Regions from separate parts of the Enterobacter sp. SA187 genome, predicted to be linked through region 1. Evidence: predicted binding sites of a transcription regulator. Region 1 holds the regulator's gene; each other region holds the start of a gene.

The links. The regulator CRP, encoded in region 1, controls carbon source genes, mostly activating them, when cyclic AMP is high. The targets are predictions, from matches to a motif close to ATGTGANNNNNNTCACAT.
Region 2: the regulator CRP is predicted to act here: its motif matches at 1,499-1,516, upstream of serC (3-phosphoserine/phosphohydroxythreonine transaminase).
Region 3: the regulator CRP is predicted to act here: its motif matches at 3,926-3,943, upstream of focA (formate transporter FocA).
Region 4: the regulator CRP is predicted to act here: its motif matches at 5,587-5,604, upstream of deoC (deoxyribose-phosphate aldolase).

What each region holds. Positions count from the first base shown of each region.
Region 1 is NZ_CP019113.1:755,956-764,522, reverse strand. It holds gene tsgA (MFS transporter TsgA) at 1-307, opposite strand, end outside; gene ppiA (peptidylprolyl isomerase A) at 587-1,159, shown strand; gene BMF08_RS03865 (YhfG family protein) at 1,265-1,435, shown strand; gene BMF08_RS03860 (putative adenosine monophosphate-protein transferase Fic) at 1,425-2,027, shown strand; gene pabA (aminodeoxychorismate synthase component 2) at 2,139-2,702, shown strand; gene argD (bifunctional acetylornithine/succinyldiaminopimelate transaminase) at 2,789-4,009, shown strand; gene BMF08_RS03845 (YccS/YhfK family putative transporter) at 4,087-6,171, opposite strand; gene crp (cAMP-activated global transcriptional regulator CRP) at 6,225-6,857, opposite strand; gene BMF08_RS03835 (OsmC family protein) at 7,163-7,567, shown strand; gene BMF08_RS03830 (phosphoribulokinase) at 7,690-8,559, opposite strand.
Region 2 is NZ_CP019113.1:2,781,492-2,790,058, forward strand. It holds gene ycaO (30S ribosomal protein S12 methylthiotransferase accessory factor YcaO) at 1-622, opposite strand, end outside; gene BMF08_RS13245 (DUF421 domain-containing protein) at 761-1,453, shown strand; gene serC (3-phosphoserine/phosphohydroxythreonine transaminase) at 1,615-2,703, shown strand; gene aroA (3-phosphoshikimate 1-carboxyvinyltransferase) at 2,776-4,059, shown strand; gene cmk ((d)CMP kinase) at 4,268-4,951, shown strand; gene rpsA (30S ribosomal protein S1) at 5,069-6,742, shown strand; gene ihfB (integration host factor subunit beta) at 6,901-7,188, shown strand; gene BMF08_RS13275 (ComEC family protein) at 7,407-8,567, shown strand, end outside.
Region 3 is NZ_CP019113.1:2,776,082-2,781,321, forward strand. It holds gene pflA (pyruvate formate lyase 1-activating protein) at 1-486, opposite strand, end outside; gene pflB (formate C-acetyltransferase) at 676-2,958, opposite strand; gene focA (formate transporter FocA) at 3,010-3,867, opposite strand; gene ycaO (30S ribosomal protein S12 methylthiotransferase accessory factor YcaO) at 4,272-5,240, opposite strand, start outside.
Region 4 is NZ_CP019113.1:1,797,238-1,805,804, reverse strand. It holds gene lplA (lipoate--protein ligase LplA) at 1-1,008, shown strand, start outside; gene deoD (purine-nucleoside phosphorylase) at 1,093-1,812, opposite strand; gene deoB (phosphopentomutase) at 1,926-3,149, opposite strand; gene deoA (thymidine phosphorylase) at 3,235-4,557, opposite strand; gene deoC (deoxyribose-phosphate aldolase) at 4,688-5,467, opposite strand; gene BMF08_RS08615 (YjjI family glycine radical enzyme) at 5,716-7,266, shown strand; gene BMF08_RS08610 (YjjW family glycine radical enzyme activase) at 7,238-8,101, shown strand; gene BMF08_RS08605 (TatD family hydrolase) at 8,076-8,567, opposite strand, start outside.

The DNA.
Region 1 (8,567 bases):
TGGCGGCGGAGAACAGCGCCAGGCTGTGGGTCAGCATCAGTCCGGCAACGGCCAGAATCATCAGCACAAAACCAAAGCGCAGCTGCGTTTTCAGCGGCACGATTTCCATCAGCCAGGCGTTCAGGAAGATAGAGATTAAGATCCCGGCGTTCAGGAAGGTGAAGGTGTTACTCATACTGGATACCGGCAGATTAAAGTATTCTGCGATATTTCCCATCACCATTCCGGTGACGATCACCAACGCGCCGGTAAGGGCGTAGGAGAAGAAGCTGATCCATGTGAGCTTGATACGGTTGCTGTTAGTCATGTCTGGCCTGTGCATATAAGTGTAAAGCGCGTTGACAGCGCTGTGAACGGGCAGATTTTATGCAATAAAGTGATACATTTAAATCTTTAATAATGAATATGAAACTTATTGCAGTATTTATTATGAGATCGCTCACACTTTAGGCCGCTATTTATCATAAATTTGTGAGGTTACAACTGTTTCAATTTCGTAAAATTAGGTAAAAGGCTGGCCTGTGAGCTATCGCCTCTTTAGAATCTATCCACTCGCTCTTTTACCGCTCTATGTTTAGGAATTCTCATGGTTAAAATGACTCTGGCGGCTGTCGCAGCTGTATTTGCTCTTTCTGCAATTTCCCCCGCTGCGCTGGCAGCAAAAGGTGATCCCCATGTTCTGTTGACCACGTCTGCCGGTAACATCGAACTGGAGCTGAACAGCCAGAAAGCCCCGGTGTCCGTGCAAAACTTCCTCGACTATGTGAACAGTGGTTTTTATAACAACACCACCTTCCACCGCGTGATCCCGGGCTTTATGGTGCAGGGCGGCGGTTTCAACGAGCAGATGCAGCAGAAACAGCCCAATCCGCCGATCAAAAACGAAGCGGATAACGGCCTGCGTAATACCCGCGGCACTATCTCAATGGCGCGCACCGCGGATAAAGACAGCGCGACCAGCCAGTTTTTCTTAAACGTAGCGGATAACGCCTTCCTCGATCACGGTCAGCGCGATTTCGGCTATGCGGTATTCGGTAAAGTTGTGAAAGGTATGGATGTGGCGGACAAGATTTCTCAGGTGCAGACGCACGATGTCGGCCCTTACCAGAATGTGCCAACCAAACCTGTTGTGATCCTTTCCGCGAAAGTCCTGCCGTAACATTTTGCACGGGTTTTGCGGCCCGTGCTCCTCTTCGCTCCCCTGCGCAACGCCGGATTGCCGCTTATACTTGTGGCTCATGGGCGACAACAACAGGGAGGCGTCATGGCTAAAAAACTCACCGACCGGCAAAAATCCCGTCTCTGGGAACAGCAGCGTAACGTCAATTTCCAGGCCAGCAGACGGCTTGAAGGCGTCGAGTGTGAAGAGATCAAACTGAGCGCCGACGAAGCGAACGTGCGCATTGAAGCGTTAAGGGGGAACCATGAGCGATAAGTTTGGCGACGGGCGCGATCCCTATCTTTACCCCGGCCTCAATGTGATGCGCAATAAGCTCGGCATTCGTCAGACACAGCGTCTGGAAGAAGCGGCGTATCAGTTTACCGCGCTGCGCGCCGCCACCCTGCCGTTAGGCACGGATACCCCCGGCCTGCCGCACCTGTGCGCCATTCACCGCCATCTGTATCAGGATATTTTTGACTGGGCGGGCGATATTCGCGAAGTGGACATCTATCAGGGCGACACGCGTTTCTGCCATTTCGATTACATCGAAAAAGAGGGCAACGCCCTGATGCAGGAGCTGGAAGTGGAAAACTGGTTGCAGGGTCTTGAGAAAGACGCTTTCACCGAACGCCTTGCGCACTATTATTGCGAAATCAACGTGCTGCACCCGTTCCGCATCGGCAACGGTATTGCCCAGCGTATTTTCTTCGAGCAGTTGGCGATCCACGCCGGTTACATGCTGGACTGGCGCGGCATCAAGCCGGATGCCTGGAGCCAGGCGAATCAGAGCGGCGCAATGGGCGATCTCTCTGCACTGACCAAAATCTTTAGCAAGGTGGTCAGTGAAGCGAAAGAGGCAGAGTAAGCCAACGCCCGGCGGATCGGTATTTTTTGCAGGCCCGGCAAGCCTGCGCCGCCGGGCAATAAAACAGGTACACTACCCCCATCGCATTTTTTGACTGAAAGATCCCGCACCATGATCCTGCTTATCGACAACTACGACTCTTTTACCTGGAACCTCTACCAGTACTTTTGCGAGCTGGGCGCGCAGGTGGAAGTCAGGCGCAATGACGTTATTAGCCTTGCCGATATCGACAGCCTGTCACCGGACAAAATCGTGATCTCCCCCGGTCCCTGTACGCCGGACGAATCTGGCGTGTCGCTGGAGGTGATCCGCCATTACGCCGGCAAGCTGCCGGTGCTGGGCGTGTGTCTGGGACATCAGGCGATTGCGCAGGTGTTTGGCGCGCGCATTGTGCGGGCGCAAAAAGTGATGCACGGCAAAACCTCGCCGGTCACCCATACGGGGAAGGGCGTGTTTCAGGGGCTGAATAATCCGTTAACCGTTACCCGCTATCATTCGCTGGTGATCGAACCCGCCTCGCTGCCCGACTGCTTTGACGTCACCGCCTGGAGCGATACGCAGGAAATAATGGGCATCCGCCACCGGGAGTGGGATCTGGAAGGCGTGCAGTTTCATCCGGAAAGCATCCTCAGCGAACAGGGGCATGAACTGCTGGCTAATTTCCTGTCGCGATGATTTTTTGTTGCCTTGTTGTGATTTTTTATGCATATTTTGTGCTTATATTTTCATAATTAATACAGCACAAAACGGATGGGCGTGACATGGCAACTGAACAAAACGCAATTACGCGCGCAACATTTGACGAAGTAATTCTGCCGATTTATGCACCTGCTGAATTCATTCCGGTAAAAGGGAAGGGCAGCCGCGTGTGGGATCAGCAGGGTAAAGAGTACGTTGATTTTGCGGGCGGTATTGCCGTTACGGCGCTCGGTCATTGCCATCCGGCGCTGGTTGAGGCGTTAAAAACCCAGGGGGAAACCCTGTGGCACACCAGCAACGTCTTTACCAACGAACCGGCCCTGCGCCTGGGCCGTAAAATGATTGAGGCCACCTTTGCCGAGCGCGTGCTCTTTATGAACTCCGGCACCGAAGCTAATGAAACGGCCTTCAAACTGGCGCGCTACTACGCCTCCACCCGTCACAGCCCCTATAAAACGAAAATCATCGCCTTCCACAATGCTTTCCATGGACGGTCGCTGTTTACCGTGTCGGTGGGCGGACAGCCGAAATATTCCGATGGCTTCGGGCCGAAACCGGCGGACATCATCCATGTGCCCTTTAACGATCTGCACGCGGTCAAAGCGGTGATGGACGATCACACCTGCGCGGTCGTCGTGGAGCCGATCCAGGGCGAGGGCGGCGTTACGGCGGCGACTCCGGAATTTCTGCAAGGGCTGCGCGAGCTGTGCGATGAACATCAGGCGCTGCTGGTATTTGATGAAGTGCAGTGCGGCATGGGCCGCAGCGGTGAACTCTTTGCCTATATGCACTACGGCGTGACGCCGGATATTCTCACCAGCGCCAAAGCGCTGGGCGGCGGCTTCCCGGTCAGCGCCATGCTGACCACCCAGGAGATCGCCAGCGCGTTTCATGTTGGCTCCCATGGATCCACCTACGGCGGCAACCCGCTGGCCTGCGCGGTAGCGGGCGCGGCCTTCGATATTATCAATACGCCGGAAGTGTTGCAGGGGGTGAACGAAAAACGCCAGCGCTTTGTTAAACATCTTCAACAGATCGATGAGCAGTATGACCTGTTCAGCGATATTCGCGGTATGGGTCTGCTGATTGGCGCAGAACTGAAGCCGCAATACCGTGGTCGCGCCCGTGATTTCCTGTATGCGGCCGCCAGCGAAGGGGTGATGGTGCTGAACGCCGGGCCGGACGTGATGCGTTTTGCGCCGTCGCTGGTGGTGGAAGAGAGCGACATCGACGAGGGCATGGCACGTTTTGCGCAGGCCGTCGCGAAAATCGTCCACGGTTAACCCTGTTGCCCGGCGGCGCTGTGCTTGCAGACTTAGGCTCGTAGGCCGGGTAAGCGAAAGCGCCACCCGGCAAATTTCTAATGCTTCCGCTTTCCTGTCCGCATCAGCCAGATGCCGTGATGCGGGCGCTGACGCCATGCCACCGACGAAATGGTGTGCATGGTGTTCAGATGCCCGATAACACGTTGCAGATGCTGTTCCAGCGTGCTCATCGGGCCCTGGGTTAAGGTCTCCGGCGCTTCCAGAATATTGGCATCCCCCGACCCTGCCGGCCCGTCATATTCCAGGCGCTGCTGGCAACGCTGAAGCGCAATTTCACAGGATTCCAGATAACGTTGCGCCAGATCCGGCGTCAGCATGGTGTGCTCGCGCGCCAGGGTGGTCATCGCGTTAATGTGCTCGACGATAAACTGGCTGTGCGTCACCCAGAGTTTCATATCTTCCAGGTAATGAGTGTTAAAGCCCGGCTCCTGCATTGCCTGATTGAGCGAGTTAAACAGCGTATTGTGTGCCTGATTGACGCGCATGCGCTGGTACGCCAGCGGCGTGGGCTGCGGATCGTCGCTGAGGATCAGGCGGATGGCCTCCTGGTCCGCCTCCAGCGCGTCGTGGGCGTTCTGCCGCAACAGCCCGCTCTGCCACTGCGGCCACAGCCAGACCATGCCGCCAAAGGCGATCAGACAGCCAATCAGCGTATCGATAAGCCTGGCGACGATAAACTGGTCGCCGCTCAGCGTCAGCAGCTGTAACGAATACACCGCGGTGATGGTGAAGCCCACCGTCGCCCAGCCATAATTCTTGCGGATGATCAGATAGCTAATCAGCGTCACCACCAGCATACCGAGCAGCGTATAGCCTTCCGGCACGTGAAAGTGCAGCGTGATACCGGCAATAATCAGCCCCGCCATAGTCCCCGCCGCCCGGTGCTGAATACGCACCCGCGTTGCGCCGTAGCCGTTTTGCGTCACCAGCAGTACCGTCATCAGGATCCAGTAGGGCTTGGGCAGATGCAGCGCGATCCCCATCAGGCTGGCGATGGCGAGCATCACGGCAATGCGCGCCGCATTGCGCAGCGCCGGGGATTTAAACGACAGATAGCTTTTGAGCGCCGGGATCAGCGGCTGGCGGCGCTGTTTATCCTCCATCAGATCGCGCACATACAGCGGGCGCTGGGTGCGCAGTACTCTGGCGATACGGCTGAAGTGCCAGGCGCAGAACTGGCCGACCGGGTTATCCGGATGCTGACGGGCGATTTTTTCCAGCGCGCCGACCTGCTTATCCATATTAAAGCGCACAGGAAAACGGTGATAGAGAATGTCGTCCGCCAGCACCCGCAGCCGGGCGGCGACCACCTGCGCGTTCCAGCGGATCACCGCTTCGGCGTGACTCTGCTCCACCAGTTTTTGCACTTCCTGGGGCTGATGCAGGCTGACGGAAATATGCTCCTGCAGGTCCAGCGCCACCTGAAACGCCCGCAGCAGGCGCTTGTAATCGTTATGCTGATTAGCGGCGAGCATGTGCATTTGCTGGTAACACTGGCTGATCAGATCCACGGCTTTCTGCTGACGCGCCAGCAGCGGCGGCAGGGCTTTTTCCGGATCCGCATGCTGGGTCAGCAGACTGTATTTAGCTTCGCAGTACTCCGCCAGCTGGCGGTAGAGCAGGCTTAAGGATTCGCGCAGCGGCTGTTCGCGCCACATCCAGAACCACAGCCAGTTAAACAGCCCGTACCACAGCGTGCCGGAGGCATAAATCAGCAGCGGCTCCCATACCGGCATATTTCCGGCAAGGCTTAAGGTAAAGATGGCGGCGATAAGCGACGCCGGCAGCAGGCGCGCGTGCAGGGCGCTGATCTCTGCCGTGACGCCAAGCAGCAGCGCCAGCCCGCCGAGGATCAGCGGCAGGGCGATGTTCTCCGCCAGCAATAGCTGCACCGCCAGGCTACAGCCCGCAAACAGCGAGCCGCCCACGATCAGGCGTTTGAAAAAGCGTTTATGGGGGGTATCGAGCCCGGCAATGTTGCAGCAGGCAGGAACGAGAGAGAACAGCAGCCCCTGTTGCAGGTGCCCGAAGGCGAGGCCGATGGCCACAGGGAGACACAACACCAGCGTTTGTCGCAGGGCGTAGTTAATTTCCGGGTGATAGATCAGCCTGCGCCACATGAGAATGCAAACAAAAACGGCGTCTCGCAGATGCAATACGCCGTTTGAGGGGCTTAGCGGGTTCCGTAAACCACGATGGTTTTACCGTGCGCAGAGATCAGGTTTTGATCTTCCAGCATCTTCAGAATGCGACCGACGGTTTCACGGGAGCAGCCAACGATCTGACCGATCTCCTGACGGGTAATTTTAATTTGCATACCGTCCGGGTGGGTCATGGCGTCCGGCTGTTTGGCCAGGTTCAGCAGCGTCTGCGCGATGCGGCCAGTCACGTCGAGGAAGGCGAGGTTACCCACTTTCTCGGACGTCACCTGCAGGCGGCGCGCCATCTGGGAAGACAGGCGCATCAGAATATCCGGGTTCACCTGGATAAGCTGACGGAATTTTTTGTACGAGATTTCTGCCACTTCACAAGCGGTTTTAGCACGTACCCAGGCACTGCGCTCCTGACCTTCTTCAAACAGGCCCAGTTCACCGATAAAATCTCCCTGGTTGAGGTAAGAGAGGATCATCTCTTTACCTTCTTCATCCTTGATGAGCACTGCCACTGAGCCTTTAACGATGTAATACAACGTTTCCGCTTTTTCACCCTGGTGAATCAGCGTGCTCTTCGACGGGTACTTATGAATATGGCAATGAGACAAGAACCATTCGAGAGTCGGGTCTGTTTGCGGTTTGCCAAGCACCATGCGCGGTTATCCTCTGTTATAAGCTGGCTCCAGAGCCAGGATGAACACTCTGCCTCTGGGGTTGCAATCATATGCTTCCCTGTTCCCGGGAAGTGGCCGTTCGAAAATCCAGCCTTTAATGTTTGATGTCGTCTGCATACATGTGCAACGTCAATGTATCACTGTAGCAGCCAGAATGTTTTAGCATAGCTTTTGCTGTGTGTCTCCTGGTGTCTCGCTTCAGCATGATGCAGGTCGCCTTCCGTTGCGAGAATTGTTATGTGCGCGTAATCTGAAGGGAAATTTACCGCGCCGGAGCGAATAAAATGCAAGCAAGAGTCAAATGGGTAGAAGGTTTAACGTTCCTGGGCGAGTCTGCTTCAGGCCACCAGATCCTGATGGACGGCAACTCAGGCGATAAAGCGCCAAGCCCGATGGAGATGGTGTTGATGGCCGCCGGGGGATGCAGCGCCATTGACGTGGTATCCATTCTGCAAAAAGGGCGTCACGATGTGACGGATTGCGAAGTCAAACTGACCTCCGAGCGCCGTGAAGAGGCGCCGCGTCTGTTCACGCACATCAATCTGCACTTTATCGTCACCGGCAAAGCGCTGAAAGAAGCGGCGGTAGCCCGCGCGGTGGATCTGTCGGCAGAGAAGTATTGTTCGGTGGCGCTGATGCTGGAAAAAGCCGCCACTATCACCCATTCGTTTGAGGTGATTGAGGGGTGATTTTTGGTGCACGTCAGGTGGCGCTGCGCTAACCCTGCCGGATGGCGCTACGCTTATCCGGCCTACAAAAGCTTAATCTGTAGGCCGGATAAGGCGTTCACGCCGCCATCCGGCACAAAAAATCACTCGATTTTCTTGCCTTCCATCAGCCGCTGCACCAGCGGCAGCATGATCAGCTCCATCGCCAGCCCCATTTTTCCGCCCGGCACCACTAATGTATTGATGTGGGAAATGAATGAGCCCTGCAACATCGCCAGCAGCCAGGGAAAATCGATGCCTTCCAGATTACGGAAATGGATCACCACAAAGCTTTCGTCCAGCGACGGGATCGCTTTCGCGGCGAAGGGGTTGGAAGTATCCACGGTCGGCACGCGCTGGAAGTTAATGTGCGTGCGGGAAAACTGCGGCGTAATAAAGTTGATGTAGTCTTCCATCGACCGCACCACCGAATCCATCACCGTTTCCCGTGAATGCCCGCGCTCGCTGGTATCGCGCACCAGCTTCTGGATCCACTCCAGGTTAATGATCGGCACCACGCCGACCAGCAGATCCACATGGCGCGACACGTCCTGCTGTGGCGTCACCACGCCGCCGTGCAGCCCTTCATAAAACAGCACGTCGGTAGGTTCAGGCAACGGTTGCCACGGTGTGAAGGTGCCCGGCACCTGATTCCACGGCACTGCCTCATCGTAGGTATGGAGATATTTACGTGACTGGCCGGTGCCGGTCAGCCCGTACTCGATAAACGTCTGCTCCAGCAGCCCGAAGTCATTTGCTTCCGGGCCGAAATAGCTGATATGCCGTCCGGCATCGCGCGCTTTACGGATCGCCATGTCCATTTCCGGGCGCGTGTAACGGTGAAAGCTGTCGCCTTCCACTTCTGCGGCGCGCAGATCCAGTTGCGCGAAAATCTTACGAAACGCGAGGCTGGTGGTGGTGGTTCCGGCTCCGCTGGAACCCGTTACGGCAATCACCGGATGTTTGGCAGACATAGCAACGC
Region 2 (8,567 bases), 2.0 Mb from region 1:
GGTTTTTGATATGGCGCTCAAACACCTCAGACAGACCCTGAACGCGGGCTTCGTTGGCGGTATTACCGGCAGACATACCGTTAGAAACGTACAGGTTGCCAACGATGTTCATGGGAATATAAACCGTCTGCTGATCGGACTGACGGGTGAAAGGCAGGCCGCAGATCCCACGCTCTTCATTGCCGGACTGCAAATCAATCAGCATGCTGGCGGTCAGTTCGTTTTCCGGATCGTAGAACGCGCGCAGACGCTCATCAAGAATGCCTTTCGGCAGTTCGTCGTCTTCCGGCAGCGGGAACCATTTTTCGTTAGGGTAATGAACGAACGGGCCATTGGCGATGGCATCGCCCAGCCAGAAATCGGCAAAGAAATAGTTGGTGGAGAGGCGTTCGAAATATTCGCCCAGCGCGGAAGCCAGCGCCGCCTTTTTGGTCGCGCCTTTGCCGTTGGTAAAGCACAGTGAGCAGGCTTTATCCCGGATGTGCACAGACCAGACGTTCGGAACCGGATTCAGCCAGGAGGCTTCTTCTATATCGAAGCCGAGATCGAGCAGTTTTTGCTGGAAGCGGGCGATGGAATCTTCCAGAGCGGCATCTTTGCCGGGGATAAATGTTTGCGTCATTGTCTTCACTTTATTCGTACGGAAAGCGCGCAATGATACGGGTTTTGCGTGACAGGCGCTATCGAAGTAAGCCGGGCGGCAAAAATAAAACTTCCCACTATGCTTATACTCACTAACATACTGTTCAGGATGAATAAAATGAAAGCGTTTGATCTGCAACGTATGATGCTGGATAAAGTGCCGCTGGAGTTTTTGGGCGAAGTCGCGCTGCGTAGTCTTTATACTTTTGTGCTGGTTTTTATATTTCTTAAGCTGGCAGGTCGCCGTGGCGTACGGCAGATGTCGCTGTTTGAAGTGCTGATAATTCTGACATTGGGATCGGCTGCGGGGGATGTGGCGTTTTACGACGATGTCCCTATGCTGCCCGTATTCATCGTATTTCTTACCCTGGCGGTGCTTTACCGGCTGGTGATGTGGTTGATGGCTCACAGTGAAAAACTGGAAGATCTTTTTGAAGGTAAGGCGGTGATCGTCATCGAAGAAGGCGAGCTGGCGTGGGAAAAACTGCAAAAAGAAAACCTCACCGAATTTGAATTTTTTATGGAGCTGCGGGTTAACGGCGTCGAACAGCTGGGGCAGGTCAAACTGGCGATCATGGAAACCAATGGCCAGATCAGCCTCTATTATTATCCTGATAATGAAGTCCGTCCGGGTCTGAGTATATTGCCGCCGGAATGGAGCCCGCGTTTCACGACTATTCCTGAAGAAGATGATTACGCCTGCATAAGGTGCAGTGAGGTCATAAGAATGAAGGCGGGTCAGCGGATGCTCTGCCCGCGCTGCGCCCATCCCGAATGGTCAAAAGCGAGCCGCGCGCTACGCATTACCTGACAGCGTTTTTCTCCATAAGAAATCAGCAAGTCCGGACATTGTGCTATGTGATAACGCCCACAATTCCGGGCTGTGCGCCATTACCCGTTGCGACACCCGTCACTGAATGGTAAAACCGATGTCACAGGAATAACTTATTGCTATCAGCATGGTGAGGGGAAATGGCTCAGGTGTTTAATTTCAGTTCAGGTCCGGCGGTTTTACCGGCAGAGGTGCTTAAACAGGCGCAACAGGAGTTGTGCGACTGGAACGGTCTTGGCACATCGGTAATGGAAATCAGCCACCGTGGAAAAGAATTTATTCAGGTGGCAGAAGAAGCAGAACAGGATTTTCGCGATCTGCTGGACATCCCCTCAAACTATAAAGTTTTATTCTGTCACGGCGGCGGTCGCGGTCAGTTCGCCGGTATCCCGCTGAATATCCTCGGCGATAAAACCACTGCCGATTATGTTGATGCCGGTTACTGGGCGGCAAGCGCGGTAAAAGAGGCGAAAAAATACTGCACCCCAAACGTCATTGACGCTAAAACTACCGTTGACGGTCTGCGTGCTGTGAAGCCGATGCGTGAATGGCAGCTCAGTGATAACGCCGCCTATATGCATTATTGCCCGAACGAAACCATCGACGGTATCGCCATTCATGAGACTCCGGATTTCGGGCGCGACGTCGTGGTAACGGCGGATTTATCCTCGACCATTCTGTCCTCGCCGCTGGATGTCAGCCGCTTCGGCGTAATTTACGCCGGCGCGCAGAAAAATATCGGCCCGGCCGGACTGACGCTGGTGATCGTACGTGAAGATCTGCTCGGCAAAGCGCATCCCGCCTGTCCCTCGATCCTCGATTACACCGTGTTAAACGATAACGACTCCATGTTTAACACTCCGCCGACCTTTGCCTGGTATCTGTCAGGGCTGGTGTTCAAATGGTTGAAAAAGAATGGCGGCGTCACGGCCATGGACCACATCAATCAGCAAAAAGCCAGCCTGCTGTACGGCGTCATCGATAACAGCGACTTCTACCGCAACGATGTGGCCGTCGCTAACCGCTCGCGCATGAACGTGCCTTTCCAGCTGGCCGACAGCCAGCTTGATAAGCTGTTCCTTGAAGAGTCCTTCGCCGCCGGTTTACATGCGCTGAAAGGCCACCGCGTCGTGGGCGGTATGCGCGCCTCAATTTATAACGCCATGCCGCTGGAAGGTGTTCAGGCGCTGACCGACTTCATGACGGATTTCGAACGCCGCCACGGTTAATCCCGCATCCCATCGCTACCCCCGCAGCCTGACTGCGGGGTTTTTATTCCGTTTTTTTGAGAGTTAAGCTTCATGGAATCCCTGACGTTACAACCCATCGCGCGTGTTAATGGCACCATCAATCTGCCAGGTTCAAAAAGCGTTTCCAACCGCGCGTTGCTGCTGGCCGCGCTGGCGCACGGCACCACTGTTCTGACCAACCTGCTGGACAGTGATGACGTTCGCCATATGCTCAATGCCCTGAGCGCGTTGGGGGTGCAGTACAGGCTGTCCGACGATCGTACCCGCTGTGAAGTGACAGGCGCGGGCGGCCCGTTAGTTTCCGCTGAAAAGCTGGAGTTATTTTTAGGTAACGCCGGTACGGCGATGCGTCCGCTGGCGGCGGCGCTTTGTCTGGGAAACAACGATCTGGTGCTGACCGGCGAGCCGCGTATGAAAGAGCGTCCTATCGGGCATCTGGTGGACGCCCTGCGTCAGGGCGGCGCGCAGATCGACTATCTGGAGCAGGAAAATTACCCGCCGCTGCGTTTACGCGGTGGTTTCGCTGGCGGCGAGATTGAGGTTGACGGCAGCGTCTCCAGTCAGTTTTTAACCGCACTGCTGATGACCGCGCCGCTGGCGGCGCAGGATACCTTTATTACCATTAAAGGCGATCTGGTATCTAAGCCGTACATCGACATCACCCTGCATCTGATGAAAACCTTCGGTGTGACGGTGGATAACCAGAATTATCAGCGCTTTGTGGTACGCGGCGCGCAGCACTACCAGTCGCCAGGACATTATCTGGTAGAAGGCGATGCCTCTTCTGCCTCTTATTTCCTTGCGGCGGGTGCCATCAAAGGCGGGACGGTAAAAGTCACCGGCATTGGCCGCAACAGCGTGCAGGGCGATATCCGTTTTGCGGACGTGCTGGAAAAAATGGGCGCGACCGTGGAATGGGGCGATGATTACATTGCCTGCACCCGTGGTGAGCTGAATGCAGTGGATATGGATATGAATCATATCCCGGATGCGGCAATGACCATCGCCACGGCAGCGCTGTTTGCCCGCGGCACCACGACGCTGCGCAACATCTACAACTGGCGCGTAAAAGAGACCGACCGTCTGTTTGCGATGGCGACCGAACTGCGCAAGGTAGGCGCAGAGGTGGAGGAGGGCGAAGATTATATCCGCATCACCCCTCCGGCCTCGTTAACCCTGGCCGAGATCGGCACCTATAACGATCACCGCATGGCGATGTGCTTCTCGCTGGTGGCGCTGTCCGATACGCCGGTTACCATTCTCGATCCGAAATGTACGGCGAAAACCTTCCCGGATTATTTCGAACAGTTAGCGCGCATCAGCACGCTGGCGTAAAGGGCGACAATCCAGACGCGCTGGATAAAAAGTAACAAATTGTCTCTTTCCGGGCTGACTTCCTGTCAGCCCTCTATACTTGCGCCATTCTTCTCCCCACCGTTATTACGCTTTTGGTTATTTTCACGCGACAGTAACGGTCATTCGCGTTGCAGCGTATAATGCGCGGCGTTCACGTTAACGGTATGCCTTTATTAAGGAGAAAAAGATGACGGCAATTGCCCCGGTAATCACCATTGATGGGCCAAGCGGCGCAGGTAAAGGTACGCTGTGCAAAGCGATGGCGGAAACATTGCAATGGCATCTGCTGGATTCAGGCGCAATTTATCGCGTGCTGGCATTGGCGGCATTACATCACCACGTTGATGTGACCTCGGAAGATGTCCTGGTTCCGCTGGCAGCCCACCTGGATGTCCGCTTTGTCTCTACCAATGGCAATCTGGAAGTGATCCTCGAAGGGGAAGACGTGAGCGGCGAGATCCGCACCCAGGAAGTGGCCAGCGCCGCCTCGCAAATCGCGGCGTTCCCACGTGTACGTGAAGCCTTGCTTCGTCGTCAGCGCGCCTTCCGCGATGCCCCGGGGCTTATCGCCGATGGCCGCGACATGGGCACGGTGGTTTTCCCCGACGCGCCGGTGAAGATTTTCCTCGACGCCTCCTCGGAAGAACGTGCGCATCGCCGCATGCTACAGTTGCAGGAGAATGGCTTTAGTGTTAACTTTGAACGCCTTTTGGCCGAGATAAAGGAACGCGACGATCGCGACCGTAACCGGCCAGTGGCGCCGCTAGTGCCGGCTGCTGATGCATTAGTTCTGGATTCTACCAGTTTAAGCATTGAGCAAGTGATTGAAAAAGCGCTACAATACGCCCGCGAAAAGCTGGCGCTCGCTTAATTAGCGACCAAATTCCGAAGTACCTGCTGCAATGGAGTGTGAGCAGGCATGTGAAACAACCCCATCCGGCATGAAGCCAGATGGACGTTAAATTGAAGAATCCTGAAGATTATCAATATGACAGAATCTTTTGCTCAACTATTTGAAGAATCCTTAAAAACAATCGAAACCCGTCCGGGTTCCATCGTTCGTGGTGTTGTTGTTGCTATCGATAAAGATATCGTACTGGTTGATGCCGGTCTGAAATCTGAGTCCGCCATCCCGGCTGAGCAGTTCAAGAACGCCCAGGGCGAACTGGAAATTCAGGTTGGTGACGAAGTTGACGTTGCGCTGGACGCAGTCGAAGACGGCTTCGGTGAAACTCTGCTGTCCCGTGAGAAAGCTAAACGTCATGAAGCTTGGATCACGCTGGAAAAAGCATACGAAGACGCTGAAACTGTTGTTGGTGTTATCAACGGCAAAGTTAAAGGTGGCTTCACTGTTGAGCTGAACGGTATTCGTGCGTTCCTGCCGGGTTCCCTGGTAGACGTGCGTCCGGTTCGCGATACTCTGCACCTCGAAGGCAAAGAGCTCGAGTTCAAAGTTATCAAGCTTGATCAGAAACGCAACAACGTGGTTGTTTCCCGTCGTGCGGTTATCGAGTCTGAGAACAGCGCTGAGCGCGATCAGCTGCTTGAAAACCTGCAAGAAGGCATGGAAGTTAAAGGTATCGTTAAGAACCTCACTGACTACGGTGCATTCGTTGATCTGGGTGGCGTTGACGGCCTGCTGCACATCACAGACATGGCATGGAAACGCGTTAAGCATCCGAGCGAAATCGTAAACGTTGGCGACGAAATCACTGTTAAAGTGCTGAAGTTCGACCGCGAGCGTACTCGTGTATCTCTGGGCCTGAAACAGCTGGGCGAAGATCCGTGGGTAGCTATCGCTAAGCGTTATCCGGAAGGTACCAAACTGACTGGTCGCGTGACCAACCTGACCGACTACGGCTGCTTCGTTGAAATCGAAGAAGGCGTTGAAGGCCTGGTTCACGTTTCCGAAATGGATTGGACCAACAAAAACATCCACCCGTCCAAAGTTGTTAACGTTGGCGATGTAGTGGAAGTTATGGTTCTGGATATCGACGAAGAACGTCGTCGTATCTCCCTGGGTCTGAAGCAGTGCAAATCTAACCCATGGCAGCTGTTTGCTGAGACGCACAACAAAGGCGACCGTGTTGAAGGTAAAATCAAGTCTATCACTGACTTCGGTATCTTCATCGGCCTGGACGGCGGCATCGACGGCCTGGTTCACCTGTCTGACATCTCCTGGAACGTTACAGGCGAAGAAGCAGTTCGTGAATACAAAAAAGGCGACGAAATCGCAGCCGTTGTTCTGCAGGTTGACGCAGAGCGTGAGCGTATCTCCCTGGGCGTTAAACAGCTCGCAGAAGATCCGTTCAACAACTACGTTGCTCTGAACAAGAAAGGCGCAATCGTAAACGGTAAAGTGACTGCAGTTGACGCTAAAGGCGCAACCGTAGAACTGGCTGACGGCGTTGAAGGTTACCTGCGCGCTTCTGAAGCGTCCCGTGACCGCGTTGAAGATGCAACTCTGGTTCTGAACGTAGGCGACGACGTTGAAGCTAAATTCACCGGTGTTGACCGTAAAAACCGCGTAGTTAGCCTGTCTGTTCGTGCGAAAGACGAAGCTGACGAGAAAGATGCAATCGCTACTGTTAACAACAAACAGGAAGAAAGCAACTTCTCCAACGCGATGGCTGAAGCGTTCAAAGCAGCTAAAGGCGAGTAATCAGATACTCTCTATCTTTTGTGCTAACGCATGAAGGATGACGAGTAGCTTGACAGATTGCAGGATTCGTCCTGTAATCAATAACAAAGGGCGGCTACGGCCGCCCTTGTTTAATAAGCTGTTAGCTAATTTTCCTTACTAAGGAAACCGGAGGAATCATGACCAAGTCAGAATTGATCGAAAGACTTGCCACCCAGCAATCGCATATCCCGGCAAAGGCTGTTGAAGATGCGGTGAAAGAGATGCTGGAGCATATGGCCTCGACTCTTGCACAGGGCGAGCGCATTGAGATCCGCGGTTTCGGCAGTTTCTCTCTGCACTATCGTGCACCCCGCACCGGACGTAACCCCAAGACAGGCGACAAAGTGGATCTGGAAGGCAAATATGTCCCACACTTTAAGCCGGGTAAAGAATTACGTGACCGCGCCAACATTTATGAAAATTAAGTTTTACTGCTGATAAGCGAAAACTTAATGACCTGAAAAAAGCACCCAATGAGGTGCTTTTTTCATGGCTGGTACATCTCTCCGCAACCCGCGCCGCATTTTTAAAGCGCCGTTGCTGCAAACCGATAAAATCTTCCCGGCCTTCGCCGTAAATCCGCAAACGCCTGCCCGACATCTCACGCTGGTTTATGCACACTACCTGCAACAAGGAGGTGGGGATGCATTTGCCAGGAATTGCCCTGTGTCTGCTGACCGCGATAACGCCACTGCTGTGGTTGCCAAAACTGCCGGATCTTAACAGCATCTTCATTATGATCTTTATCGGTTGTTTGGCAGGCGTTTGCCGCGATCGCCGCTCAGGTTATATCGGGCTATGGCTGCTGTTTATGGCGTGGGGGATGCTTGCCGCTAAAGAAGCCCTCTGGCCGACAGAGCACCTGCCCGGACGCGTCCGGCAGGCGGAAGTGCGTCTTACCGGTACCGATAACGTCACTACGCACCGCGGCGTGATAGAAAGGCTGAACGGGAAAGCTCTGTATCCTGCGCCGGGGATCATGCTTTATGGCGAATACCTGCCGCAGCCTGCCTGTGCCGGACAATTATGGAAGATGACCCTCAGGGTGCGCCCGGTTCACGGTCAGCTTAACGACGGGGGATTTGATACTCAGCGCTACGCCCTGGCCACACACAAGCCCGTGACCGGCCGCTTCACCCGGGCGAACGTGCTTGATGCCCGCTGTAGCCTGCGGGCGCAGTATCTGGCTTCCCTTGACGCAACGCTTGAAAAAGCACGCTGGCGAGCGGTGCTGCTGGCATTAGGAATGGGGGAGCGAAGAGCACTGGATGCCCCGGTGAAAGCGATTATGCGTCAGACCGGCACTGCACATCTGATGGCCATATCCGGACTGCATATTGCTCTTGCGGCCACGCTCGGCTGGCTGTTAGCTCGCGGAATACAGTTCTTACTGCCGGGCCGCTGGATCGACTGGCGCGCGCCCTTATTAACAGGACTGCTATGCGCGACAGGTTATGCCTGGCTGACCGGGCTGCAACCGCCCGCCCTGCGCACAGTCGTGTCGCTTGCGGTGCTGGCGGCGCTGCGGCTTTCAGGACGGCAATGGTCGGCGTGGCACGTCTGGCTCTGCTGTCTCGCGGCGATCCTGTTTATCGATCCGCTTGCGGTATTGTCAGAAAGCCTGTGGCTGTCGGCGTTCGCGGTAGCGGCGTTAATCTTCTGGTATCAGTGGCTACCGCTGCCCGCGTTTCGCGGCGGACGATTACTGCGCAGCATGATAAGCCTGATCCACCTGCAAACTGGCATGATGCTATTACTGCTGCCGTTACAGGTGGCGCTGTTTCACGGCATCAGCCTGACATCC
Region 3 (5,240 bases), 2.0 Mb from region 1:
AATGTTTTTCTTCGACAGATACTGAGCAAATTCCAGCGTACGGTGATTGGAGACGCCCACCAGATTCTGGTGGATCTCATCGTTCATCTGTTTCAGATCGAGCATCACCAGGTCGGTGACTTCCAGCAGTTCATCAATGACCGGATCGTAACGACGCACAAAGCCATTGGTATCGAGGCAGGTATGAATACCTTCCTTGTGACAGGCGCGGAACCAGTCACGTACAAATTCAGCCTGGAGAATGGCCTCGCCGCCGGATGCGGTCACGCCGCCGCCTGACGCGTTCATAAAGTGGCGGTAGGTCACCACTTCTTTCATCAGCTCCTCGACGGTAATTTCTTTACCGCCGTGCGTGTCCCAGGTGTCACGGTTATGGCAGTACAGGCAGCGCATCAGGCAGCCCTGAAAGAAGGTGATAAAGCGAATGCCCGGGCCATCTACGGTGCCACAGGATTCAAAGGAGTGAATGCGACCGATCACTGACATTGCGATGTATCTCCAGGTGTAGCCCGTCCCGGGCTTGTATTGCACAGCTCAAACCGGCTGTGTTAAGTCTGTTTTGGCAATGGCCTGAAAAGACACTTGGCAAAGCAGGCTTGATGAAGAGGGGGAACTGTTAAAAAGGCCCCACATAAGTGGAGCCTTTATTGTACGCTTTTTCAGCCGGACATGAAATTACATGGTCTGGGTGAAGGTACGGGTAATAACGTCCTGCTGCTGTTCTTTCGTCAGGGAGTTAAAACGTACCGCGTAGCCGGATACACGGATGGTCAGCTGCGGATATTTTTCCGGGTTTTCCATCGCGTCGAGCAGCATTTCACGGTTCATGACGTTGACGTTCAGGTGCTGACCGCCTTCGATGGTAGACTCATGATGGAAGTAACCATCCATCAGGCCTGCCAGGTTGGTTTTACGCACTTCGTCATCTTTACCCAGCGCATTCGGTACGATAGAGAAGGTGTAAGAGATACCATCTTTAGCGTAAGCGAACGGCAGTTTTGCAACGGAAGTCAGAGAGGCAACGGCGCCTTTCTGGTCACGGCCGTGCATCGGGTTAGCACCTGGTCCAAACGGCGCGCCAGCACGACGACCATCCGGGGTGTTACCCGTTTTCTTACCATACACAACGTTAGAGGTGATGGTCAGAACAGACTGCGTCGGGATAGCGTTACGGTAGGTAGTCAGTTTCTGAATTTTCTTCATGAAACGTTCAACCAGGTCAACCGCCAGGTCATCTACGCGAGCATCGTTGTTACCAAACTGCGGGTATTCACCTTCGATTTTGAAGTCGATAGCCAGACCGTCTTCGTCACGCACCGGGGTGACTTTCGCATATTTGATTGCAGACAGGGAGTCAGCCGCAACGGACAGACCTGCGATACCACACGCCATGGTGCGGATAACGTCACGGTCGTGCAGCGCCATCAGAGAGGCTTCGTAGCTGTACTTGTCGTGCATGTAATGGATGATGTTCAGTGCGGTAACGTACTGTTTAGCCAGCCAGTCCATGAAGTGATCCATGCGATCCAGCACTTCATCGAAGTTCAGGACATCGCCTTTGATAGGTTCAGACTTCGGACCCACCTGGATTTTCATTTTTTCATCAACGCCGCCGTTGATAGCGTACAGCATGGTTTTCGCGAGGTTAGCGCGAGCGCCGAAGAACTGCATTTGCTTACCAACAACCATCGGGCTTACGCAGCAAGCGATCGCGTAGTCGTCGTTGTTGAAGTCAGGACGCATCAGGTCATCATTTTCATACTGCAGGGAGGAAGTATCGATAGACACTTTCGCTGCGTATTTTTTGAAGGCCATCGGCAGTTTTTCTGACCACAGCACGGTGATGTTTGGTTCCGGAGACGGACCCATGGTGTACAGGGTGTTCAGGAAACGGAAGCTGTTTTTGGTAACCAGAGTACGGCCATCAACGCCCATACCACCGATAGATTCAGTTGCCCAAATCGGGTCGCCGGAGAACAGTTCATCATACTCAGGGGTACGCAGGAAGCGAACCATACGCAGTTTCATGACCAGGTGGTCAATCAGTTCCTGAGCTTCTTGTTCGGTGATTTTGCCCGCTTTCAGGTCGCGCTCAAAGTACACGTCGAGGAAGGTGGAAACACGACCGAAGGACATTGCTGCGCCGTTCTGGGATTTCACAGCGGCCAGGTAGCCGAAGTAAGTCCACTGTACCGCTTCTTGCGCATTTTTTGCCGGAGCAGAAATATCGCAGCCGTATTTAGCAGCCATCTCTTTGATCTGGCCCAGAGCACGGTGCTGTTCGGCGATTTCTTCGCGCAGACGGATAGTCGCTTCCAGATCAACGCCGTTTTCCAGTTTGTCCTGCAGGGACAGGAACTGGGCGTATTTGTCTTTCATCAGGAAGTCGATGCCGTACAGCGCAACGCGACGATAGTCACCGATGATACGGCCACGGCCATAGGCGTCCGGCAGACCGGTCAGCACACCGGATTTACGGCAGTTCAGGATGTCTTTGGTGTAAACATCGAACACGCCCTGGTTATGGGTTTTACGGTATTCGGTGAAGATTTTTTTCAGCATCGGGTCCAGCTCGCGGTTATACGCTTTGCAGGAACCTTCAACCATTTTAATGCCGCCGAACGGGATGATCGCACGTTTCAGAGGCGCTTCAGTTTGCAGACCAACGATTTTCTCAAGGTTTTTGTTGATGTAGCCAGCATCATGAGAAGTAATGGTGGAGGCAATTGAGGTGTCGAAATCAACAGGTGCGTGAGTGCGGTTTTCCAGCTTCACGCCTTCCATCACTTTGTCCCAAAGCGAGGTGGTAGCTTCAGTGGCGCCGGCCAGGAAGGATTCGTCACCCTCGTAAGGCGTGTAGTTTTTCTGGATAAAGTCGCGTACGTTGACTTCGTTCTGCCAGTCACCTTTCGCAAAACCTTCCCAGGCTGTGGCTAACTTTTCATTAAGCTCGGACATATGATACCTACCTTCTTAAGTGGATTTTTTATTTACTGCCTGAGGCAACCATTAATGATGGTCGTCGCCACGCAGGTAAATGACCCAGTATGTCAACCCAACAAGTAAACCCCCGCCGATAATGTTCCCGATGGTTACCGGGATCAGGTTATCTGTTATGAAGTTCATCACTGTCAGATGAGAAAAACTTTCTGGAGTCGAACCGATCGCGGTCCAGAACTCCGGCGCTGCAAAATGACGAATTACGATACCCAGTGGGATCAAGAACATGTTTGCAATACTGTGTTCGAAGCCGCTGGCGACAAACATACCGACGGGCAGAACCATGATGAGGGCTTTATCCATCAGGCTGCGGCCGGAGTAACTCATCCATACCGCCAGACAGACCATCAGGTTTGCCAGGATCCCGAGAGCCACGGCTTCGACAAAAGTGTGATGCATTTTATGATCGGCGGTTTGCAGGAGGTTGAGTCCCCAGCCACCGTTAGCGACCATATATTCACCAGATAACCACATCAACAGTACGAATAATAGCGCACCAATCAGGTTGCCGACATAAACGTTAACCCAGTTCCGGGCGAGCTGGCCCCAAGTGATGCGTCCGCTGGCTTTCGCGACGACAATCAGTACCGTTGAAGTAAACAGGTCGGCGCCGCAGATAACGCACAGGATCAGCCCCAGAGAAAAACATATGCCGCCAATCAGTTTGGCGATACCGAACGGCATAGTCGCGGTGCCGGTCGTGGCAGTGATGTAGAACACGAAAGCGATGGAGATGAATACGCCCGCGGTGATCGCCAGATAAAAGGTGGTCAGCGGATGTTTCGTTGCTTTATAGACACCGGCTTCCTCGGCAACTTTCGCCATAGCAGCTGGTAGCAATAGATCAAAAGGGTTGTCAGCTTTCACACTAACTCTCTCTTTATTAAGTCGGCGACGAGATACTAACAAAGCATTATAGAAGAGAAATTGATGTGGATCATATCTCGCCTGGCTTATAGGCCCGTAAAGCGCATGGTTTTCCGGCAAATACGGAGTAACGTGTTGATTATCCAAATAAAAATAAATTTTAAAGTTTATTAAAAGTGTTGAAAAAAATTATATGCTCTCCCGGCTGACAGTTAATTAATATGGAGTAATGACTTAAAAAAGTAACAATTCTGCCTGGGTGTCGATAATAATATTCACCCATAATTAACTTAATTATTACATTTGCGGTTCATTACAAAATAATAAAAAAAGGGGCGATTTAATCGCCCCGTAATATAGCCTGAACCTGCGCTTACGCCTACAGGTTGTAATGTTATTTCTGCTTATTTTGTCCAGTAGGCCGCTTTCGCGCGCTGCAACTTCTCATATGCCTGTAACAGAGACTGATGCGCCGGGAAGGCGGTCAATGTGCCGTCGGCGGCCTGCAGGCCATAGAAGGGCGCTTCACCGCTCAGCGCCGCGCTGGCCGCTTCCACGGCCTCTGCGCCGTACATACGCACAAAAGCGTGCAGATATTGCAGCGGCTCGCGATCCTCTTCCTGCGTCAGCAGCAACAGCGTTTGCAGGCAGCGGTAATAGTTGGCGCGTTCCGGCGTAAAGATCGAGGCGTTGAATTCCATCGTCCATTCCGTCCAGATGAGCGCCTGCTCGGTGTCGCCACCCGCCAGCGCCAGCATCGCTTTCAGTTCGCCGATGCGCAGCGTGTACCAGCCATTATCTTTACCCGTGGCGATACCCAGCAGTTCACGCACGCGGGTGAAATCGTCATGGCCTTCTTCATCCAGCTGCGCGATCAGATTGAGATAATCTTCTTTTTCCCACGCGCTGCCCGGCAGCGCCAGCAGAGTCTCACGCAGGTGCGCGCCCATGCTGTTATTCGCCAGCCACAGATCTTCCGCCGGATAAATATCAGACATTCCCGGCACGATGATGCGGCAGGCGTACACGCTCAGGTGCTCGTAGTCGGCGATATAGACTTCTTTATCTTCCGCCTTAAAGATGGCCATCAGGGTGGCAAACTCTTCTTCGGTGGTGCCGGCAAAGCTCCAGTCCACGAACGGATAATCCGCATCCTGTTTGAACATGTCCCAGGAGATCAGACCGCTGGAATCGATAAAGTGCGTTTCGAGATTCGCATGTTCAGCCACTTCTTCATCATCAAAGGTTGGCGGCGTAAAGACGTCGAGATCTTTCAGTCCGCGTCCCTGCAACAGCTCGGTCACAGTACGCTCAAGGGCCACGCCAAAGTCCGGGTGCGCGCCGAAAGAGGCGAAGCAGGTGCCGTTAGCCGG
Region 4 (8,567 bases), 1.0 Mb from region 1:
CTGCGTTTATTGATTTCTGACTCTTACGATCCCTGGTTTAACCTGGCGGTGGAAGAGTGCATTTTCCGCCAGATGCCCGCCACCCAGCGCGTGCTGTTCCTGTGGCGCAATGCGGATACCGTGGTCATTGGCCGGGCGCAGAATCCGTGGAAAGAGTGTAATACCCGGCGTATGGAAGAGGATCATGTGCGCCTTGCCCGTCGCAGCAGCGGCGGCGGCGCGGTGTTTCACGATCTGGGTAATACCTGCTTTACCTTTATGGCGGGTAAGCCGGAATACGATAAAAGCATTTCCACGGCCATCGTTTTAAACGCGCTGCGATCCCTTGGCGCGACGGCGGAAGCCTCCGGGCGTAACGATCTGGTGGTGAAAACCCCGGACGGCGACCGTAAAGTGTCCGGCTCCGCCTACCGGGAGACGCCGGATCGTGGTTTTCATCACGGCACGCTGCTGCTGAATGCCGATCTCAGCCGTCTGGCGAATTACCTGAACCCGGACAAGAAAAAGCTTCAGGCGAAAGGCATTACCTCGGTGCGCGGGCGGGTGGCGAACCTTGTCGATCTGCTGCCCGGCATCACCCATGAGGCGATCTGCGAAGCTGTCACCCGCGCCTTTTTTGAGCACTACGGTGAAAGCGTGGACGCGGAGATCATCTCTCCGGACAAGACGCCGGATCTGCCGAACTTCGCGGAAACCTTTGCCCGCCAGAGCAGTTGGGAATGGAACTTTGGCCAGGCCCCGGCCTTCAGCCATTTGCTGGACGAGCGCTTTACCTGGGGCGGCGTGGAGCTGCATTTCGACGTGGAAAAAGGCCATATCACCCGCACGCAGGTGTTCACCGACAGCCTGAACCCCGCGCCGTTAGAGGCGCTGGCGACACGTTTGCAGGGCTGTCTGTATCGCGCCGATCGGCTGCAACAGGTGTGTGAGATGTTGATTGCGGACTATCCTGAGCAGGAAAAAGAACTGCGGGAGTTGTCGGCGTGGATTGCCGGGGCAGTGCGCTAATAAAAAGCCCGCTTGCGATACGCTTAGCGGGCCTGGTAAACCGTAGGCCGGGTCAGGCGAAGCCGCCACCCGGCACAACAGATCTTACTCTTTATCGCCCAGCAGAACGGATTCCAGCGCGATTTTGATCATGTCGTTGAAGGTGGTCTGACGCTCAGCGGCAGTGGTCTGCTCGTGCGTACGGATATGGTCGGACACGGTGCAGATGGTCAGCGCTTTCGCACCGAATTCCGCCGCCACGCCGTAGATACCCGCGGCTTCCATTTCCACGCCCAGAATGCCGTATTTTTCCATCACGTCGAACATGGACGGATCCGGGGTGTAGAACAGATCGGCGGAGAAGATGTTACCAACGCGCGCATCAACACCCAGCGCTTTAGCCGCGTCAACCGCGTTACGCACCATGTCGAAGTCCGCGATGGCCGCGAAGTCGTGATCTTTAAAACGCAGACGGTTCACTTTGGAATCGGTGCAGGCACCCATACCAATTACCACGTCACGCAGTTTTACGTCGGCACGTACCGCACCGCAGGAGCCGACGCGGATGATTTTCTTCACGCCGAAATCGGTGATCAGCTCTTTGGTGTAAATGGAGCAGGACGGGATACCCATGCCGTGACCCATTACGGAAATTTTGCGGCCTTTATAAGTACCGGTGTAGCCCAGCATGCCGCGCACGTTATTCACTTCACGCGCGTCTTCCAGGAAGGTTTCCGCGATGTGCTTGGCACGCAGCGGATCGCCCGGCATCAGCACAACGTCAGCGAAATCACCCATTTCTGCATTAATGTGTGGGGTAGCCATCTTTCATTCCTTTTTAAAATTTTGCCGGGTGGCGGCTGCGCCTTACCCGGCCTACATAACTACAAACGCTTCCTCGTAGGCCGGATAAGCGTAGCGCCATCCGGCAACGGGTATCAGAACATGGCTTTGCCATATTCCATATCGGACGTGCCAAAGTATTTCGCCAGCGTCTGACCGATGTCCGCGAAGGTCTCACGGTGACCGAGCGAGCCCGGTTTCACTTTCGGGCCGTAGATCAGTACCGGAATGTGTTCGCGGGTGTGATCGGTGCCTTTCCAGGTCGGATCGCAGCCGTGGTCAGCGGTGAAGATAATAATGTCATCTTCGCCCACCAGCTCCAGCAGTTCCGGCATACGGCGGTCGAACAGCTCAAGACCACCGGCATAGCCTGCCACGTCGCGGCGATGGCCCCAGGAAGAGTCAAAATCGACAAAGTTGGTAAACACGATAGTGTTGTCCCCTGCCTCTTTCATCTCTTTAACGGTGGCGTCAAACAGCGCATCCAGACCGGTCGCTTTCACTTTTTTGGTGATGCCGACGTTGGCATAAATATCCGCGATTTTACCCACGGAAACCACCTGGCCGTTCTTCTCTTCAACCAGCTTTTTCAGGATGGTTGGCGCCGGTGGCTCTACCGCCAGGTCGTGACGGTTACCGGTACGCTGGAAGTTGCCCGGCTTGTCGCCGATAAACGGACGTGCGATCACGCGGCCAATGTTGTAGCCGCCTTCGGTCAGCTCTTCACGGGCGATTTCGCACAGCTCATACAGCTTATCCAGGCCAAAGGTCTCTTCGTGACAGGCGATCTGGAACACTGAGTCGGCAGAGGTATAGAAAATCGGTTTCCCGGTTTTCATATGCTCTTCGCCGAGCTGGTCGAGGATCACCGTACCGGAGGAGTGGCAGTTACCGAGGTAACCCGGCAGGTTTGCGCGTTCCACCAGCTTGTCGAGCAGCTCCTGCGGGAAGCTGTTGGTCTCGTTGCTGAAATAGCCCCAGTCGAACAGCACAGGCACACCGGCGATTTCCCAGTGTCCCGACGGCGTGTCTTTCCCGGAGGAGAGTTCATGCGCCCAGGCATACGCGCCGATCACTTCCGCGTTGCCGTCCAGACCCGCCGCAATCTTGCCGGTGGAACCTTCGTGGGCTTTCGCCAGACCCAGACGGGTCAGGTTAGGCAGATTAAGCGGACCCTGACGACCCTGGTCAGCTTCACCTTTTGCGCAGGCTTCTGCGATGTGGCCAAGTGTGTCTGAACCTACGTCGCCAAAGCGCTCCGCATCTTCAGTCGCACCGATGCCGAATGAGTCCAGCACCATTATAAATGCACGTTTCATAGTTTCTCCGTACCTTGCGCGCTGTAAAAAAGCGATCAGATCAGTATACCCGAACTCTTCCTGTAACGGGAAGCTCGCCGGGCGGTTATTCAGTAATTCTGCGATATACCACCGGGGTTTCCGCCGGTGCGCGGTCATCGATGCGGATAGCGGCTTTCACCGCGCGGGCCGCTTCCTGCCAGCTGTTTTCGTCTCTGGCATGAATGACCGCCAGCGGACGCTGACCGTCCACGCTGTCGCCCAGTCGGGCCATATCGGTAAAGCCGACGCTGTAATCAATGGCGTCAGAGGCCTGACGGCGACCGCCGCCCATCGATACCACCGCCATGCCGAGGGCGCGGGTGTCCATGTCTGACACGAAGCCTTCGTTATCAGCATAAACCGCTTTGGTCAGCGTTGCCGTCGGCAGGTACTTGTCGTAGTTTTCAACAAAATCGGTCGGGCCTTTCTGGGCTGCAACCATACGACCAAAGATTTCCGCCGCTTTGCCGTTGTCGAGCACGTTTTGCAGCATGGCACGGGCGCTGGCGTCATCTTTCGCCAGCTTGCCGGAAATGAGCATTTCCACGCACAGCGCGGTGGTCACTTCCAGCAGGCGCGGGTTGCGGTATTCGCCGGTGAGGAACTGCACGGCTTCGCGCACTTCCACGGCATTACCGGCGCTGGAGGCCAGCACCTGATTCATGTCCGTCAGCAGCGCAGTGGTGCGAACGCCCGCACCGTTCGCCACGCCAACAATCGCCTGCGCCAGTTCCGCAGAGAGTTCGTAGGTTGGCATAAAGGCGCCGCTGCCGACCTTCACGTCCATCACCAGCGCATCCAGACCTTCCGCCAGTTTTTTGGCGAGGATCGAGGCGGTGATCAGCGGGATGGAGTCCACCGTGGCGGTAATGTCACGGGTGGCATAAAAACGTTTATCCGCCGGTGCCAGCGAGCTGGTCTGGCCGATGATTGCCACGCCCACGTCTTTGATGATCTCGCGGAAGCGTTGATCGTTCGGGAAAATATCGAAGCCCGGAATGGCTTCCAGCTTGTCGAGGGTGCCGCCGGTATGCCCCAGGCCGCGCCCGGAAATCATCGGAATGTATCCGCCGCAGGCGGCGACCATCGGCCCCAGCATCAGCGAGGTGACATCGCCCACGCCGCCGGTGGAGTGTTTATCTACAATCGGGCCGTTAAGGTTGAGGCTTTTCCACTCCAGCACGCTGCCGGAATCACGCATCGCCATGGTGAGCGAGACGCGCTCTTCAATCGCCATGTCATGGAAGAAAATGGTCATTGCCAGCGCCGCAATCTGGCCTTCGGAAACGGTATTGTCACGAATGCCGTTAATAAAAAAGCGGATCTCTTCATCGCTTAATGCGATGCCGTCACGTTTTTTGCGGATAATTTCTTGAGCGAGAAACAAGGGAACCCCCTGAGGAAAAAGAGTCGAAGGCCAGTCTGTAGGCCGGGTAAGCAACGCGCCACCCGGCGTTACGATGACATGCCGGGTGGCGGTGATGCCTTACCCGGCCTGTGGTCTGGCAAATAACTACTTAATACGCGCTTGCGCTTTTACCGTCGCCGTGGCCCAGCGCTTTCAGCAGGCTTGCCAGCAGGCTGGACGCGCCGAAACGGTAGTGACGGGAATCAGCCCAGTCAGCGCCAAACAGCTCGTCGGCGATAGCCAGAAACTGCGCGGCATCTTCAGCCGTACGCACGCCGCCCGCCGGTTTGAAGCCAACGGTTTTTTCCACGCCCATATCACGGATCACTTCCATCATAATGCGCGCGCTTTCCGGCGTGGCATTGACCGGCACTTTACCGGTGGAGGTTTTGATAAAGTCAGCGCCCGCTTTGATGGCGATTTCAGACGCTTTACGGATCAGGGCTTCTTCTTTCAGCTCACCGGTTTCGATGATCACTTTCAGCAGCACGTTCGCTGCGGCACAGGCGTCTTTACAGGCTTTCACCAGGTCAAAACCGACCTGCTCGTTACCGGCGATCAGCGCGCGGTACGGGAAAACCACGTCCACTTCATCCGCACCATAGGCGATGGCGGCGCGGGTTTCGGCCAGCGCGATCTCAATGTCATCGTTACCGTGCGGGAAGTTGGTCACGGTGGCGATGCGCACGTCAGGCGTGCCCTGCTCGTTCAGCGTCTTACGCGCAATCGGGATAAAGCGCGGATAGATGCAAACCGCGGCGGTGTTGCCAACCGGGGTTTTCGCCTGGTGACACAGGGCGATCACTTTCGCATCGGTGTCATCGTCGTTCAGGGTGGTCAGATCCATCAGTTTCAACGCGCGCAGGCTGCTTGCGGTTAAATCAGTCATAACATTCTCCGGTTAACATTTATTCCGGCGGGTGTGTGAGTATTCTAACATTCACCCGCCACGACACTTCGACATTCATCACAGTTAATGAAAACGACATTCACATTTGCATAACTGATATGAGATTCAGATCAACTTTTTCAGCACCAGGGCCAGGGTTTTTCCGCTGCGCACCCATCAGGATCAAAAGACGTGCATCCGGCATTTCTTACACTGCCCGCCTCACTCAAGGAACCCGAGGAAAGCCCATGCCCGCGTCTGCGCCCCAAACGATGCTGCAACGTTGCCAGCAAATTGTGACAAGCCCTGTACTCTCATCCGCACAAAAGCGACATTTTCTGGCGCTGGAGGCGGAAAACGCTCTGCCTTATCCCGCCTTACCCCAGGCCGCGCGTGCGGCGCTGGATGACGGCGTGATATGCGATATGTTCGAGGGCAACGCGCCTTACAAACCGCGCTATGTGCTGCCCGATTACGCGAAATTTCTGGCGCAGGGTTCGGAATGGCTGAAGCTGGAACCGGCAAAAGATTTCGACGATGCGCTGTCGATGCTCACCATTCTTTATCACCATGTGCCGTCGGTCACTTCGATGCCGGTGTTCCTCGGCCACCTTGATGCCCTGCTGCAACCTTATGTTAGAATTCTAACACAAGACGAAATCGATAGTCGCATAAAACGTTTCTGGCGCTATCTGGATCGCACCCTGCCGGATGCCTTTATGCATGCCAATATCGGCCCGCAGGATACGCCGGTCACCCGCGCCATTTTACGCGCTGACGCAGAGTTAAAGCAGGTTTCGCCGAATCTGACCTTTATTTATGATCCTGAAATTACCCCCGAGTCACTGCTGCTGAAGGTGGCGGAAAACATCTGTGAGTGCAGTAAACCGCATATTTCCAACGGCCCGGTAAATGATAGAATTTTCACAAAAGGCGGCTACGGCGTTGTCAGCTGTTACAACTCGCTGCCGCTGGCGGGGGGCGGCAGCACGCTGGTCAGGCTAAACCTGAAGGCCGTTGCCGAACGCAGCGCGTCAGTGGACGACTTTTTTAATCGCACGCTGGCGCACTACTGCGCACAGCAGATCGCCATTATTGATGCGCGCTGCGACTTCCTTTATCAGCAGTCCCGTTTCTTTGAGCATAGCTTCCTGGTAAAAGAGGGGCTGATCGATCCACAACGTTTTGTGCCGATGTTCGGCATCTACGGCCTTGCGGAAGCGGTGAACACCCTGAGTGAGAAAAGCGGTAGCGCGGGCCGCTACGGGCAGGACGAGGCGGCGAATCAACTGGCTTACCGCATCAGCGAACATCTGGCGGATTTTGTCGCCCGCACGCCGGTGAAGCACGGCTGGCAGCAGCGCGCCATGCTGCATGCGCAGTCCGGCATCAGCAGCGATACCCTCACCACGCCGGGGGCGCGCCTGCCGTACGGCGAAGAGCCGGATCCCATCACCCATTTGCAGACCGTCGCGCCGCATCATGCCTGGTACGCGGCGGGCATCAGCGACATTTTAACCCTCGACGAAACCATCAAACGCAACCCGCAGGCGGTGATGCAACTCTGTCTCGGGGCTTTCAGCCTCGGGATGCGGGAGTTCACTGCCAACGTCAGCGGCAACGACCTGGTGCGCGTTACCGGCTATATGGTGCGACTGTCGGATCTGGAAAAATTCCGCGCGGAAGGATCGCGCACCAATACCACCTGGCTGGGTGAAGAAGCCGCGCGCAATACGCGCATGCTGGAACGTCAACCCCGCGTGGTCAGCCATGAACAGCAGATGCGCTTTAGTCAGTAAGCTGATCCCTTTCTCCTGCGTCGACGGGCCGGGCAGCCGGCTGGCGCTGTTTTTACAGGGCTGCTCCATGCGCTGTAAAAACTGCCATAACCCCTGGACCATGGGGCGCTGCAACCACTGCGGCGACTGCGTGCCGCACTGCCCACATCAGGCGCTGTCGATAATTAACGGGCAGGTGACATGGTATGAAGCCGTCTGTCAGCAGTGCGACACCTGCTTACGGCGCTGCCCGCAACGGGCGACGCCGATGGCGCAGCGCATGAGCGTGGCGGAGGTTATCGCGCAGATCAAAAAAGTGCGCGCATTTATCGGCGGTATTACCGTCAGCGGCGGCGAGGCCACCACGCAACTGCCCTTTTTACTGCAACTCTTTGCGGCCATAAAAGCCGATCCCGCGCTGTCAACGCTGAGCTGTCTGGTGGACAGCAACGGTCTGCTGAGTGAAACCGGCTGGCAAAAACTGCTGCCGTTATTTGACGGGGCGATGATCGATCTGAAAGCCTGGGACAACGACATTCACCGCCAGTTGACCGGGCGGGACAACGCGCGGGTGAAAGAGAGCATCCGCTGGCTGGCGGCGCGCGGCAAACTGGCCGAGCTACGGCTGCTGGCGATCCCGGGCCACAGCGATTACCTGCAACACATTACAGAACTGAGCAATTTTATTGTCAGCCTCGGCGACGTCAGCGTGCGCCTGAACGCCTTTCATGCCCACGGCGTTTATGGCGAGGCGGCACAATGGCACAGCGCCACCCCGGTGGATGTGGAACCGCTGGCGGCGGCGCTGCGGGAAAGGGGCGTGGAGAAGATTATTCTGCCTGCGCTTTATCTGTAAAAAACAGACGGCGGGTGTTGGCAAATATCGTTTCGGCGATCGCTTCCGGTGCTTCCGGGCGCAGTTCGCACAAAGACTCAAACACCTGCGCCACCCGCTCCGGGCGGTTGGGCTGGCCCTGAAAACCGTTCAGCGGCATATCCGGCGCGTCGGTTTCCAGCAGCAGCGCCGATAACGGCAGACGCGCCATCACGTCGCGGGTTTTACTGGCGCGTGGATAAGTGATGGTGCCGCCGACGCCGATGTAATAGCCCAGCTCAATAAACCGTTGCGCCTGTTGCAGGCTACCGGCAAAACCGTGTACCACGCCGGTACGCGGCAGCGCGTGGCGCTTCAGGTGCATCGCCAGCTTATCGTGGGTGCGCCTGGAGTGCAGGATCACCGGAAAAGCATAGCGTTTCGCCAGCGCCAGCTGGGCGTCCAGGATCTGTTCCTGACGATCAAACTGCGGGTTGTCACGATACAA